DNA from 3 places in the Streptomyces sp. NPDC059455 genome. Region 1 is predicted to be linked to each of the others. Evidence: riboswitches for the same ligand, from Rfam matches in the RefSeq annotation. Region 1 holds a riboswitch; each other region holds the start of a gene.
What was found. Region 1 has a riboswitch for cyclic di-AMP ahead of ACFXB5_RS32220 (transglycosylase family protein). Riboswitches for the same ligand answer to the same signal wherever they lie in the genome.
Positions count from the first base shown of each region.

Region 2: linked by a shared signal. The riboswitch ahead of ACFXB5_RS06450 (M23 family metallopeptidase) and the one ahead of ACFXB5_RS32220 (transglycosylase family protein) in region 1 are both predicted to bind cyclic di-AMP.
Region 3: linked by a shared signal. The riboswitch ahead of ACFXB5_RS31345 (M23 family metallopeptidase) and the one ahead of ACFXB5_RS32220 (transglycosylase family protein) in region 1 are both predicted to bind cyclic di-AMP.

Region 1 is NZ_JBHYVB010000110.1:20,026-24,902, reverse strand. It holds gene ACFXB5_RS32240 (exopolyphosphatase) at 1-311, opposite strand, end outside; gene ACFXB5_RS32235 (DUF501 domain-containing protein) at 308-856, opposite strand; gene ACFXB5_RS32230 (septum formation initiator family protein) at 923-1,405, opposite strand; gene eno (phosphopyruvate hydratase) at 1,510-2,790, opposite strand; gene ACFXB5_RS32220 (transglycosylase family protein) at 3,056-3,754, opposite strand; cyclic di-AMP (ydaO/yuaA leader) riboswitch at 3,762-3,929, opposite strand; partial or broken gene ACFXB5_RS32215 (LysM peptidoglycan-binding domain-containing protein) at 4,184-4,877, opposite strand, start outside.
Region 2 is NZ_JBHYVB010000012.1:99,925-104,801, reverse strand. It holds gene ACFXB5_RS06455 (GntR family transcriptional regulator) at 1-588, opposite strand, end outside; gene ACFXB5_RS06450 (M23 family metallopeptidase) at 833-1,627, opposite strand; cyclic di-AMP (ydaO/yuaA leader) riboswitch at 1,642-1,806, opposite strand; gene ACFXB5_RS06445 (M16 family metallopeptidase) at 2,091-3,473, opposite strand; gene ACFXB5_RS06440 (M16 family metallopeptidase) at 3,494-4,864, opposite strand.
Region 3 is NZ_JBHYVB010000105.1:3,545-8,421, forward strand. It holds gene ACFXB5_RS31340 (PP2C family protein-serine/threonine phosphatase) at 226-1,614, shown strand; cyclic di-AMP (ydaO/yuaA leader) riboswitch at 1,863-2,024, shown strand; gene ACFXB5_RS31345 (M23 family metallopeptidase) at 2,036-3,289, shown strand; gene ACFXB5_RS31350 (aldo/keto reductase) at 3,452-4,396, shown strand; gene ACFXB5_RS31355 (hypothetical protein) at 4,582-4,877, opposite strand, start outside.

The sequences.
Region 1 (4,877 bases):
GCACCCAGGATCTCCACGACCCCGCGCACGAACTCCGCGCGGTTCTCGGCGTCGCGGGAGGCGGAGGTGGCCACGAAGCGGACGCGCTCGGCGCCCAGCTCGCGGACGACCTCCGCGTACTCGCGGCAGGCGGCGAAGGTGCGCTCCAGCGCCTCGGGGGCGAGCCGGCCGGTGCGGTCCACGCCCTGGCCCAGCCGGACGATCTTCATCCGGCGGTCGAGCTCGATCAGCTCCCCGGTGGCCGGATCGGCGTCCGCCACCAGGAGCCGGATCGAGTTGGTGCCGCAGTCCACGGCGGCGACGCGGGTCATGCGCTCTCCTCCCGGCTCGGGTCATCGGCCCCGCGGGGGCTCACACACGGGCCCTTGCGCCACCACTCCGGCAGCATCGCGATCGCCTCGTCCCCCAGCGGATTGACCCCGGGGCCGGCCGCGAGGGAGTGGGCGACCAGTACATGCAGGCACTTCACCCGGTCCGGCATCCCGCCCGCGCTGGGGAAGCCCTGGAGCACCTCGACGGCGTCACGGCGCGCGATGTAGTCCTCGTGGGCGGCGCGGTAGGCGGCGGCCAGCTCGGGGTCGGTGCCCAGCCGGGCCGTCATCTCCTTCATCACGCCCTCGGCCTCCAGCGTGCCGATCGCGGACGCGGCGCGCGGACAGGTCAGGTAGTAGAGGGTGGGGAAGGGCGTACCGTCCTCGAGCCGCGGCGCGGTCTCCACGACGTCCGGATTGCCGCAGGGGCAGCGGTGCGCGATGGCGCGCAGGCCCCGGGGCACCCGGTTCAGCTGCTCCCGTACGGCGTGGATGTCCGCGTCGGTGGGCGCGGTGGGCTCCGTCTGGGGCGGGGGCGTATCCATGAGTGGGAAAGTTCTTCTTCGTTTCGATTCGTCATCGGGTGCGTCCGGCGGCCGGAGCGCGGCGCCTCAGCGGCGCGCGCTGCCCGCCCCCGCCGCGTCCGCCGTGTCCACGGCGTCCCAGAGGTTGGTGTACCAGGGGCGGCCGGCCGCGCCCTGGTCGGTGGAGTGCTCGGTGGAGCCGGCGCCGTCCACCACGCTGTAGCCGGTCTCGCCCGGCATCAGGAAGTGCAGCCGCTCCCGGGCCTGCTGCTCGGTGTAGGCGGGGTCGCGCAGCCGGGCCTTCCGCTCCCGCAGCTTCTTCACGTCCTCGCGGGCCCGCTGGGCCTCGTGCCGCTGCTCGGCGATGTCGGAGCGCTGGGAGATGTACTGCCGCATCGGATAGGCGAGCGCCACGACGAGGGAGCAGACGACCAGCGCGAGCAGGGCGGCCCGGCCGGTCAGCCGGCCACGGCGGCGCTTGGTGCGCACGCGGTAGACCCGGGCGGCGGCGTGCTCGCCGAGCGCCTTGAGCCTGGTCGCGGTGGAGAACCGTTCCCGATCCGCCGGCACGTCGCCTCCCCGGTGATGACTTCGCTTGGACAACGCCGTCGAGCGACGCCGTCCCCGGCCACGGTACGGGACCGGGGCCGGGGACGGGCGTCAGACGTGTCCGCTCAGCCCTTGAAGCGCGGGAAGGCGGAACGGCCCGCGTACACCGCGGCGTCGTCGAGGATCTCCTCGATGCGCAGCAGCTGGTTGTACTTGGCCACCCGCTCGGAGCGGGCCGGGGCGCCGGTCTTGATCTGGCCGCAGTTGGTGGCGACGGCCAGGTCGGCGATGGTGACGTCCTCGGTCTCACCGGAGCGGTGCGACATCATGCACTTGTAGCCGCTGCGCTGGGCCAGCTCGACCGCGTCGAGGGTCTCGGTCAGCGAGCCGATCTGGTTGACCTTGACCAGCAGGGCGTTCGCGGTGTCGCTGTCGATACCGCGGGACAGCCGCTCGGGGTTGGTGACGAAGAGGTCGTCGCCGACCAGCTGGACCTTGTCGCCGAGCTGCTCGGTGATGGTCTTCCAGCCGTCCCAGTCCTCCTCGTTCAGCGGGTCCTCGATGGAGACCAGCGGGTACGCGGCGACCAGCTCGGCGTAGTACGAGGTCATCTCGGCGGCGGACCGGGACTGGCCCTCGAACTGGTACGCGCCGTCCTTGTAGAACTCGGAGGCGGCGACGTCCAGCGCGAGCGCGATGTCCTGGCCCGGCTGGTAGCCGGCCTTCTTGACCGCCTCGAGGATCAGGTCGAGGGCCTCGCGGTTGGAGCCGAGGTTCGGCGCGAAACCGCCCTCGTCGCCGAGGCCGGTGGACAGGCCGCGCTCCTTCAGCACGCCCTTCAGGGTGTGGTAGACCTCCGCGCCCCAGCGCAGGGCCTCGGAGAAGGACTCCGCGCCCACGGGCGCGATCATGAACTCCTGGATGTCCACATTGGAGTCGGCGTGCGACCCGCCGTTGAGGATGTTCATCATCGGCACCGGCAGCAGATGGGCGTTCGGGCCGCCGAGGTAACGGAAGAGGGGGAGGTCGGACGCCTCGGAAGCGGCGTGCGCGACGGCGAGGGAAACGCCGAGGATCGCGTTGGCACCGAGCGAGGACTTGTCCGGGGTGGCGTCCAGGTCGAACATCGCCTGGTCGATCAGCCGCTGCTCGGTGGCGTCATAGCCGACCAGCTCGGGGCCGATCTGCTCGATCACGGCGAGGACGGCCTTCTCCACGCCCTTGCCGTTGTAGCGGTTCTTGTCGCCGTCACGGAGCTCGAGGGCCTCGAAGGCGCCGGTGGAGGCGCCGGACGGCACGGCGGCACGGCCGGTGCTGCCGTCGTCGAGGCCAACCTCGACCTCGACCGTGGGGTTGCCTCGCGAGTCGAGGATCTCGCGAGCTACGACGACGTCGATGGACGGCACGAGGTTCTCCTTCGTATGGGTCTGCGGTAGCAGCACGAGCCTAACGGGCCGGGAGGGCTGCGCCCCGCGTTCGCCCGCCCCACGAGACAGGGGCACGACACAAAAAGCCAGATTCTGGATCAAAAAGCCAGATTTCTTATGCATGGGGAAAGCCCCGGCCTGGCGCGCCATAGGGGCGGCACGCCCGGCCGGGGCTCGTTCTCGGGGGGCCGGCCTCAGGAGAGGTCCCCGGAGGGAGCCCTCAGGCCTGGGCCGTGGCCGGGGCTCAGCGGAGGTGCAGCTGCTGGCCCGGGAAGATCAGGTCGGCCTGCTCCACGATGTCCTTGTTCAGCTTGAAGAGCTTCTCCCAGCCGCCCTTGACGTCGTGGGCCTTGGCGATCTTGCCGAGGGTGTCGCCGGACTTGACCTTGTACTCGCCGTCACCCTTCTTGACCGGGCCACGGGTCTGCTGCCGCGTGGCGTGCTCGGGCGCGGTGCGCGGCTGCGCCTTCGGCTCGGCCTTCGGCTGGGCCGGCTGGGCGGCCGGGGCCGACTTGGTGGTCGCCGAGGACTGGTCCTGCGAGCCGGAGGGCGCGGACGGGGCGGACGGGCTGCCGCCGGAGGTCAGGCCCTTGCCGCAGACCGGCCAGGCGCCCTTGCCCTGGCTGCCCAGGACCTTCTCGGCGATCTGGATCTGCTGGGCCTTGCTGGCCTTGTCCGCGGTGGAGGCGTAGGCCGTGCCGCCGTAGGCGGCCCAGGTGGAGCTCGAGAACTGCAGGCCGCCGAAGTAGCCGTTGCCGGTGTTGATCGACCAGTTGCCACCGGACTCGCACTGCGCGACCTGGTCCCACTGCGAGGTGGTGGCCGCGGAGGCGGAGGTCGCCCCGATCAGCGGCACCGCCACAGCGGCACCGGCGAGACCGGTGAGCGCGGCGATACGGGTGACCTTGGAGGGGCGGCGGTGCTTCCCGTTGGACTTGAGCATCTTTGGTTCGTTTCCTCACCGACGCCTACGAGGTGAGCTGTCGGGTTCGGACGTGAGTTGCCCGGCCGGTCGCGATGGTCGCTCCCGGCTTCACCCCTAGCCGACAAGCCCGTATCCACAGGCCACTCGGCACCTACCTTGGGTCCCCCGCTCCTGCCTTCGGCGCTGACGCGTCGGTTCCCCCCGACCGCCGGCAGGATTCGGCGTGACGATCGACGGTGCCCGCGGTGGCGAGCGGAAAGACGTTAAACACACCTTCCAAGAACGTTCAAACACCCCAAGGGCAGTGATTGGGGCTGTAATTGATCTCACCCGGCCCACATCGGCGCAGGTGGGGCCGGGTGCGGAGAGATCGGACACGAGGTGCGCCCCGGAAAATGTGACGAGATGTATGTCTCACCGGGTCCAGATCGGGCAATTCCCCCCGAATCACTGCTCCCTGATGGTGAGATCAAGTCGCTGACCAGGGATGATCAGATCGGGGTCGATCCCGATGAGGTCCTCGTTGGTTTCGTAGAGCCCTTCCCAACCGCGGGACACATTCTGATGCTCGGCGATCCCTGACAGGCTGTCACCGGGGCGAACAGTGTAATCGTCGTCCGTGGAGCCCTCGTCGCGGTCCGAGGCGCCGCGCGAGGCATGGCGCCCGGAGGGCCGTGCGCTCCCCGCGTCGCCGTCGTCGGCCCGCTCCCCGGCGCCCGGGGAGCCGCGGTGGCGGCCGGAGGGCGTCGGGTCGGCGGAGGGGTCCGCCGAGGGGCTCTTCGAGCCGTCCGACGCCGAGGGGCTGTCCGAATCCGAGGGACTGCCCGAGTCCGGGTCACCCGAGGCGGAGCCGTCAAGGCCGTCGGGGGACTTGGAGGTGCGGGGCGCGTCCGGCCCCTCGGCCGACCCGGACGCGTCCGGCGCATCCGGCTTGTCGGCCTTGTCGGCCTTGTCGGATGTCCCCGAGCGGTCCGCGTCCGAGGAGGAGCCGTCCCGCCCCCGGTCCCCCGGGTCGTCCCCGTCGCGGCCCGCCCCCGGGTCCGAGTTGGCCGTGCTGCCGGGGTCCACATCGGGGGCGCGGCCGCCGTCGGTGAGCCCGGCGCCCAGCGCACAGCTCGGCCAGGCGTCGGGGCCGCGGGGG
Region 2 (4,877 bases), on a different contig from region 1:
CCAGGACTCCACGGCCCGCGCGGCCGGGTCGGGGCGCGCGGCACCCTCGGGCGGCACGGGCCGCGGCCCGGGAGCGGCCGCGTACACCCACGCGGTCTTACGGCGCAGCTGGACGAGCAGCGCGGCCAGGCTCGGGCTGCCGGACGCCTGGGCGAGCGTCTCGTGGAACCAGTCGCCCAGCGGCCGCAGTTCGCCGAGCTGACCGCCCTGGGCGCGCTCCCGGCCGAGCCGGACCAGTCCGCGCAGCACCTTCAGATGGGCCTCGGTGCGGCGCTGTGCGGCCCGCGCGGCGCCCAGTGGCTCCAGCAGCGCGCGGATGTCCAGCAGATCGGCCGCCTCGCGCTCGGAGGGCTGGGCGACGCAGGCCCCCGCGTGCCGCCGGGTCGTCACGAAGCCCTCCGACTCCAGGGTGCGCAGGGCCTCGCGGACCGGCACCCGGGAGACGCCGTAGCGCCGGGCGAGCAGTTCCTCGGTGAGGCGGCTGCCGGGCTGATACCCGCCGGAGACGATGTCGTCGCGAATCGCCGCGCAGACCGCGTGTGCCGAAATCCGGCGACCACCCTGGACCGCGTTCGTATCCCCGCTCACTTACGGTCCCGCATTGTCGAACCTCCGCCTTAACGCCCGCGAAACGCGGCCATGGAATGCGCGTTGAACGACTCTATTCCACACGGACGCCATTTCCGATGGCGGGAAGCATTTCATGGCTATTTTTTGGTCAGCGGGCGGTGGCACGCCGAAGGCCCCGTCCGGCGGACGGGGCCTTCTCGGAAGTCTCGCGCGATCTCGGGATCGTGAGACCGCGCGGCGTTCGCGTCGGACGCGCGACGGGTCAGACGTTGACGCCGTGGGTGCGCAGGTACGACAGGGGGTCCATGTCCGAGCCGTAGTCCGCGCTGGTGCGGGCCTCGAAGTGCAGATGCGGTCCGGTCACGTTGCCGGTGGCGCCCGACAGGCCGATCTGCTGGCCGGGGGTGACCTTCTGGCCGACCGAGACGCTGATCGACGACAGGTGGCCGTACTGGGTGTACGTGCCGTCGTTCATCTTGATGACGACATTGTTGCCGTAGGAGCCGCCCCAGCCCGCCTCGACGATCTCGCCCATGCCCACGGAGTGCACCGTGGTGCCGGTGGAGGCGTGGAAGTCGATGCCGGTGTGGCTGCCGGAGGACCACAGCCCGCTGGACGCCTGGTAGCCGGTGGAGACGTAGGAGCCGCTGACCGGCGACACGAAGGTGTTGAGGCGCTTGCGCTCGGCCTCGCGCGCCGCGCGCTCCTTGGCCTCGCGCTCGGCCTTGGCCTTCTTCGCCGCGGCCTCCGCCTTTCTGGCGGCCTCCTGGCGGGCGATCGCCTCTGCCTTGGCCTTGGCGGCGGCCTGCTCGGCGGCGGTCTCCTGGGACTGCGCCTGGGCCTCGATGTGGTCCGCGATCCCATCGCCGATCACGATCGCCTGGGTCAGACCGGTCTGCTGGGGATTGGGGCCCCCGTCGGCCGCGAACGCCTGTCCGGTGATCCCGGCGACCACACCCGAGGCGACGGTCGTGATGCCCACGACGTTCGCGCCCGTGCGGATGTTGACCTTGCTGGTGCGGCGGTGCTTCCCGGTGGCAGTGCGGGTGGACGCCATACTGAGGCGCACTCCTTTCCTTCCTTCTCGCCTACCGGGTTAGCTGACGGGTTCGGAGCAGGAAGGTCTCCTACAGACCCCTCCCCCGGCCGGGGAAGGCGCCCGATTCACCCCTGGGGACGTGTTGGGTCCCCGGCTCCCCTGGCTTGCGCCGTACGGGGACTCGGCGATGACTGTCCGGTGCCGCGGGTGCGGCGGGTCGCTGGCGAACAGCCGGACTGACGCTAAACGGGTGCGCTTTCGATCACCAAACGGTTCCGGTTTTTTGTTGCTCTCCCCACAAACCAAACAAGCAGCCAATCCCATAAATCGGTCATGTCGGAAGGACCCCGGCACCCTTACGGGGCCGGGGTCCTTCCGCTGTCGGCTCATGGACCGGACGTCCGCCGGGCCGCCTGCCGGACCGTCAGTGAGCCGGCCGGACCATCGGTTCCCCGAACGGATCCGGCCAACTCTCATCGGCTCAGTTGGAGATGACGCGCACCTCGCCGATGCCCAGCGCGCGGACCGGCTCCTCGATCGCCGAGGCGTCCCCGACCAACACCGTGACCAGCCGGTCCGCCGGGAAGGCGCTCACCACCGCGGCGGTGGCCTCCACCGTGCCGGTCTCCGCCAGACGGACGTACAACTGCGCCTGGAAGTCGTCCGGAAGATGCTGCTCGACCTGATCGGCGAGGGTGTTCGCGACGGACGCCGCCGTCTCGTACTTCAGCGGGGCGACGCCCACCAGGTTCTGCACCGCGACATCGCGCTCGTCGTCGGTCAGCCCCTCCTCCTTCAGCGTGCGCAGCACCTTCCAGAGGTCGTCCAGCGCAGGGCCGGTGACCTCGGTGGCCACCGAGCCGCTGATCGCCAGCATCGAGGCGCCCGAGGAGCCGCCCGCGGGCGACGAGGGCCCGGAGCGCAGCACCTGGCCGAAGGCGCGCACCCCGTAGGTGTAGCCCTTCTCCTCGCGCAGCACGCGGTCGAGGCGGGAGGTGAGGGTGCCGCCCATGCAGTACGTGCCGAGCACCTGCGCGGGCCAGACCCGGTCGTGGCGGTCGGCGCCCACGCGCCCGATGAGCAGCTGGGTCTGCACCGCGCCCGGCCGGTCGACGATCACCACACGGCCGGTGTCGTCCGCGATGATCGGGGGAGCCGTGCGCGGCGCGCCCGCCCCGCCCGTCCAGGCGCCGAGGGTGTCCGCGAGCGCCCTGTCCAGGTCGACGCCGTCGAGGTCGCCCACGATGACGGCGGTGGCGGTGGAGGGGCGGAGATGCGCCTCGTAGAAGGCCCGCACGGCCGCGGCGTCGATGCCCTCGATGGTCTCCTGGGTGCCCTGGCGCGGCCGGGACATCCGCGACTCGGCCGGGAAGAGCTCCGCGGCGAGGGCCATGGAGGCGCGGCGGGCCGGGTTGGCCAGCTCATGGGGGATCTCGTCCAGCCGGTTGCGCACCAGCCGCTCGACCTCGCCGTCCGGGAAGGCGGGGGCGCGCAGCGCGTCGGCCAGTAGACCGAGCGCCTTGGGCAGCCGGGAGGCCGGGACCTCCAGGGAGACGCGGACGCCGGCGTGATCGGCGTGGGCGTCCAGCGTGGCACCGCACCGCTCGAGCTCGGCGGCGAACTCCTCGGCGTCGTGCTTGTCGGTGCCCTCCGACAGGGCGCGCGCCATGATCGTGGCGACGCCTTCGAGCCCGGCCGGCTCGGCGTCCAGCGGCGCCTCCAGGTTGATCTCGACGGCGACGACCTGCTGGCCGGGGCGGTGGCAGCGCAGCACGGTGAGGCCGTTGGGCAGCTCACCGCGCTCGGGGGCCGGGAACGCCCACGGCCTGGGGGCGCCGCCCTTGGGCTGCGGGTGGAAGGTCATGGTCGCGGTGACGGCGTCGCTCACTGGGCCGCCTCCCCTTCTGCGTCGGTCTCGGCGGCTTCGGCGGTGTCGGCTGCGTCCTCGGCGCCCTGGACGGGCTCGTAGACCAGCACGGCGCGGTTGTCGGGACGCAGCCGCGCCGCGGCCACGGCCCGCACCTCCTCGGGGCTGATGTCGAGCACCCGCTCCACGGCGGTCAGCGCCAGCTGCGGGTCGCCGAAGAGCACCGCGTAACGGCAGAGCTCGTCGGCCCGGCCGCCGACCGTGGCCAGCCGGTCCAGCCACTCGCGCTCGATCTGCGCCTGGGCGCGCTCCATCTCCTGCGGGGTCGGCCCCTCCTCGGCGAAGCGGGCCAGCTCCGCGTCGACGGCGGCCTCGATGGCGGGCACCTCGACCCCGCCGGAGGCCTTCACGTCCAGCCAGCCCAGCGAGGGGGCGCCCGACAGCCGCAGCAGGCCGAACCCGGCGGCCACGGCGGTGCGGTCATGGCGCACCAGCCGGTTGTGGAGCCGGGAGGACTCGCCGCCGCCGAGGACGGTCAGCGCCAGGTCGGCGGCGTCGGACTCACGGGTGCCGTCGTGCGGCAGCCGGTAGGCGGCCATCAGGGCGCGGGCCGGGACCTCCTCCTCCACGACCTCGCGCAGCTGACCGCCGATCACCTCCGGGAGCGTGCCGTCACGGGGCGGCCGCTTGCCCTCGTGGGAGGGGATGGAGCCGAAGTACTTCTCGATCCAGGCGAGCGTCTGCTCGGGGTCGATGTCGCCGACGATCGACAGCACGGCGTTGTTGGGGGCGTAGTAGGTGCGGAAGAACTCCCGCGCGTCCTCCAGGGAGGCCGCGTCCAGGTCGGCCATGGAGCCGATCGGGGTGTGGTGGTACGGGTGGCCCTCGGGGTATGCCATGGCGACGAGCTTCTCGAAGGCGGTGCCGTACGGGACGTTGTCGTACCGCTGGCGGCGCTCGTTCTTGACGACGTCGCGCTGGTTCTCCAGGCTCTCCTCGTCCAGCGCGGTCAGGAGGGACCCCATCCGGTCCGCCTCCAGCCACAGGGCGAGCTCGACCTGGTGGGCGGGCATGGTCTCGAAATAGTTGGTGCGCTCGAAGCTGGTCGTGCCGTTGAGCGAGCCGCCCGCGCCCTGCACCAGCTCGAAGTGGCCGTTGCCGGTGACCTGCGCCGAACCCTGGAACATCAGGTGCTCGAAGAGGTGCGCCAGGCCGGTGCGCCCCTTGACCTCATGGCGCGAGCCGACGTCGTACCACAGACAGACCGCGGCGACCGGGGTCAGATGGTCCTCGGAGAGCACCACGCGCAGGCCATTGGCCAGGCGGTGCTCAGTCGCTTTCAAGCCGCCGGAGCCGGCCTGCTGCGTGGCCGTGTGACCCATGGGCATGTACGTCCCTTCG
Region 3 (4,877 bases), on a different contig from region 1:
GCCCCTCCGCACCCCGCCGGTCGCGGTCCTGGCGCCGCCCGCACCTCCCGCATGCGTGGGGGCGCGAGACGCCCGCGTACGGCGCCGAGCACCCGCTTGGCCGACACCGGCTCGCCTGGCGGCCCGTCAGCCGGAAGCCTGGTGACGACGGCGGCACCGTGACGACGGTGACGCCGTGCCGCTGTGACGGCGGCGGGACGCGGACCAGGGAAGCGAGAGAAGCCGGTGCGGGTGCGAGGGAGCAGGGCTCGTACGGGCGCCCGTACGGAGGGCCGTACGGAGCGGCGTACGGCCTGGCCCCGGCTGAGCCGCCCGCTCGCCCGCCGCCCCACCACCCGCGTCCGTACGCTCATCGACACCGGCGCCGCGGCCGGTGCCGCCGCCGACGCGTCCGCCGGGTCCGCCGCGGGGCCCGCTCCGGCCGAGGAGAGCGGTAAGGAGGCCTCTGGCCGCCGTATGGCCCGCTGGCTGCCCGCCGTCCTCGTCCTCGGCGGCATCGCCTTCGACCTGGCCGCCCCGCCCGGCTACACCGCCTCCCCCTTCTTCGCCGCCGCCCCCTTGGTCGCCGCGGCGCTCTTACCGTTGCGGCAGACCATCGTCACGGCCGTCGTCGCCGTCCTGACCGCCTGTCTGCTGGCGGAGTTCCACGGGGTGAGGGACCCGACCCAGGCGGCCACCGAGATCATCACGGTGGCGACCGTGACCGTGCTGGCCGTGGTGATCAACCGCGTCGTACGCCGCAGCCACCACCGGCTCGCCTCGGCGCGCGGTGTCGCGGAGGCGGCCCAGCGCGCCGTCCTGCCCGCGCCGCCCGCCCGGCTCGCCGGGCTGGAGATCGCCGCGCGTTACGTACCGGCGGAGAAGTACGCGGCGATCGGCGGTGACCTGTACGCGGTCCAGGACACCCCGCACGGCGTACGGCTGACCGTCGGGGACGTACGCGGCAAGGGGCTGGGGGCCGTGGAGGTCGTGGCGATCCTCCTGGGCTGCTTCCGGGAGGCCGCGGAGCAGGAGACGACCCTGGAGGCGCTCGTGGGCCGCCTGGAGCGGGCGCTGCGGCGCGAGGGCGCCCGGCGGGCCGACCTGGAGGTGGTCGAGGGGTTCACGACGGCCGTAGTGGCCGAAATTCCGCGCGGCGACTCCACCCTGCGGCTGATCAACCGCGGCCATCCGGCGCCGCTGCTCCTGGAGGAGGGCGGCGCGGTGCGCGCCTTGGAGCCGGAGGTGCCGGCGCTGCCGCTGGGGATGGGGGAGTTGGCGGGTTGGCCGGACCGGGTGATGGAGCTGGCGTTCGCGGAGGGCGAGACGCTGCTGCTGTTCACGGACGGGGTGACGGAGGCCCGGGACCGCCATGGCGAGTTCTATGACCCGGAGGAGCGGCTGCGCGGCCGCCGCTTCGCCGGTCCGCAGGAGCTGCTGGACGCCTTGGTGGCCGATGTCGAGCGCCATACAGGTGGCGGGACGCCGGACGACATGGCGCTGCTGGCGGTCCGTCGGACCCCGGCCCGCGGCAACGGGCGGGACAGCGGACGGGACAACGGGCGGGACAGCGGACGGGACAACGGTGGGGGGAACGACGGGGCGTACGACGGGGCGAACCCCACCCCGCCGTAGGTATGCGCACCGCACACCGTGCGTAACCGACCGAGCCCCCTCTGCATAACAATTGACGCACGATCGATCCGTGCGCTGTTTTGCCAACTCTTGCCCCGTGCGTCGACTCGCCCCCATCTGTCCGTTCTTGAGTGCTAAGTTCATGCCAAAGGTGCGCGGATTCCTCGGAACAGCTTGGAATCACATCGCGCTCTCTATTAACGTTCGATAACGCAGCGCGGTCGTCACAACCGTCGCAAGGGCGGCACCGTGCGCCGTCGCCGAATCCCATACGCACAGAGGCAGTACCGCAGCACCAAGGGAACCGGGGAACCAACAACCTTGGGGTGAATCGGGTCGAACCTGACCCGTAGGAGACCTTCCTGCTCCGAACCCGTCAGCTAACCCGGTAGGCGAGAAGGAAGGAAAGGAGTGCGCCTCCGTGGCGTCCAACAGGTCTGTCCTGGACGAAGCCCCGTATCGCACACGGGGAGGCGGTTTGGGGACCGCCACCGCCTACGGCCCCGGCTTCGATGCCGGCGGCGGGATGAGCTCAGGGGACGGCCGATTCGCCCCCGACGACCCCTACGCGTTCGGCCCCGACGACCCTTACGCGTTCGGCCCCGACGACCGCTTTGCGGATGAGGGCGCCTCCGAGGGCCCGGGTGCCGGATTCGAGGCCGAGACCTGGGAGGAGTGGAACCCCACCGAGGAGTCCATCGCTCCCGTACGCGGCCGGCACCGCGTGGCCAAACAGCGCGGCGGAACCATGGCGCGCAGCGGCGCCGTCCTCGGGGTCGGCGTGATCGCGGCGGTCGGTGCGGGCGGTATGGCCAGCGCCAAGGACCGTCCCGCGCTCCCCATATCCATGCCGGACCTCGGCCATGTCGCCGATGAGGTCAAGGCCAGCCTGCCCGCCGCCAAGGACCTGCCGGGCATCGGCTCCTGGGCGTCGGACGACAGCAGCGGCGCGCAGACCGCCGCCGCCCCGCTCTCCCAGGCCGGTCTGACCAGCGAGGACGAGCAGCGCGGCACCACCGACGCGGGCGAGGCGCTCCGCGCCCGCATCCTCCAGCAGGCCGAGAACCAGCAGAACGCGGCGGACGAGGACAGTCGCACCGCCGCGGCGCAGGCGGCGGCCAAGGACGCCAGGGCCGCCGCGGGCAAGGCCGCCGACCAGGCCGCGGAGGCGGCCGCCAAGCGGAAGGCCAAGGCAGCGGCGGAGAAGAGAGCCGCCGAGCAGCGGGCGAAGGAGGCGGCCGAGAAGAAGGCCGCGGCCGAGCGCCAGGCCAAACTCGCCGCCGCGTACACCCTCCCCGTCGGCTCGTACACCCTGACCGCCAGCTTCGGCCAGGCGGGCGACATATGGTCGGCCGACCACACCGGCCAGGACTTCGCCGCCCCGACCGGCACCCCGGTCAAGGCGCTGCACGGCGGCACCATCACCCAGGCGGGCTGGGCCGGGTCGTACGGCTACCGCATCGTGCTGACCCTGAGCGACGGCACCGAGATCTGGTACTGCCACCTGTCGTCGATGGTCGTCACCTCCGGCAAGGTGTCGACGGGCGACGTCGTCGCCCGCGTCGGCGCCACCGGCAATGTGACCGGCCCGCACCTCCACCTCGAGGTCCGGCCGGGCGGCGGCTCGCCGATCGACCCGATGCCCTGGCTGCGCCAGCACGGGCTGAACCCCTGATACCCCGGCGGCCCTGGCGCTCTCTCCCCCCTTGACGCCAGGGCCGCCGGTTTACGTCCCGACGAGGGCCGCCGGGGGCCGGCCCTCAGGAACGCACGCGGGAACAACACACGGGAACGACAGGCCGGAACAACCCCGCCCAGCCAGCCGTTGTAAAAACGTATGGCTGACAACACACAGAAGATCGGTGATCTGTCCGTATTCCCGCTCTCTCTCGGCGGGAACGTCTTCGGCTGGACCGCGAACGAGGCCGAGTCCTTCCGGGTGCTCGACGCCTATGTGGCGGCCGGCGGCAACTTCATCGACACCGCCGACGTCTACTCCGTCTGGGTACCGGGCAACGAGGGCGGCGAGTCCGAGACCATCCTCGGCAACTGGTTCGCCTCCCGCCGCAACCGCTCCGACATCGTCCTCGCCACCAAGGTGGGCGCCGGCTCCCCGGAGCCACGCGGCCTGACCTCGTCCGCCATCAAATCGGGCGTCGAGGAATCCCTCCAGCGGCTGCGCACCGACTACATCGACCTCTACTACACCCACTACGACGATCCGTCGGTGCCGGTGGAGGAGATCATCACCACCCTGGACGAGCTGGTCAGGGAGGGCAAGGTCCGCGAGATCGCCGCGTCCAACATCGGCGCGGACCGCCTGGACGCCCAGCTGACCTTCTCCACCCGGGAGAACCTGGCCCGCTACGTCGCCCTCCAGCCGCACTACAACCTGGTCTCGCGCGACACCTTCGAGGGCGAGCTGTCCGAGGTCGCCGCCCGCCACGACCTGGCGACGATCCCGTACTACTCCCTGGCGTCCGGCTTCCTCACCGGCAAGTACCGCCCGGGTACGGCCGTCGACAGCCCCCGCTCCACGGGCGCCGCCAAGCACCTGGAGACCGAGCGCGGCCAGAAGGTCCTCGCCGCCCTGGACGACGTAGCCGCCAACCACCGCACCGAGCCCGCCACGGTCGCCCTGGCCTGGCTCCTCGCCCAGCCCACAGTCGTGGCCCCCCTGGCCAGCGCCAGCTCCACCGACCAGCTCCCCGCCCTCCTGGCCTCGGTCGACCTCAAGCTGACCCAGCCGGAACTGGACCTGCTGACGTCGGCGTCGGACTGACGGGAAGACGGGGCGGGACGGGCTCCATAAGGACTGAGCGAAAGACGGCGGGACGGGCCCGTAAGGACTGAGCGGAAGGCGACGGGACGGGGGCGGCGGACCGTCCAGCGGCCGGCAAGACGGCGGGCGGGCAACAAGCCCCGCCCGCCGAAGTCGCCCACAGACCCGAGGACCCCTACGCTCCTCTACCGCCGATCGGCGAGGGCCCAGGACGCGAGGGCAACGCCACCGGCGACGGCGAAGACGGACGGCCAGGCCCCGATCTTCTTCGCCAGCGGATGCGACCCGGCGAATGCGGCGACGTATGCCGCACTGAGCGCGGCGGCGGTCCCGTTCCCCGCCTTCTCCCGCCACCCCCGAGCGGCCACCGCCCCCGCAGCGGCCAGGGCAACCCCACCCAAGGGCCGCCGCTTGGTCCACCGAGCCACGCCATACCCCCCAACCAACCCACCCGCAGCCACAACCCCCGTCGGCACTCCAG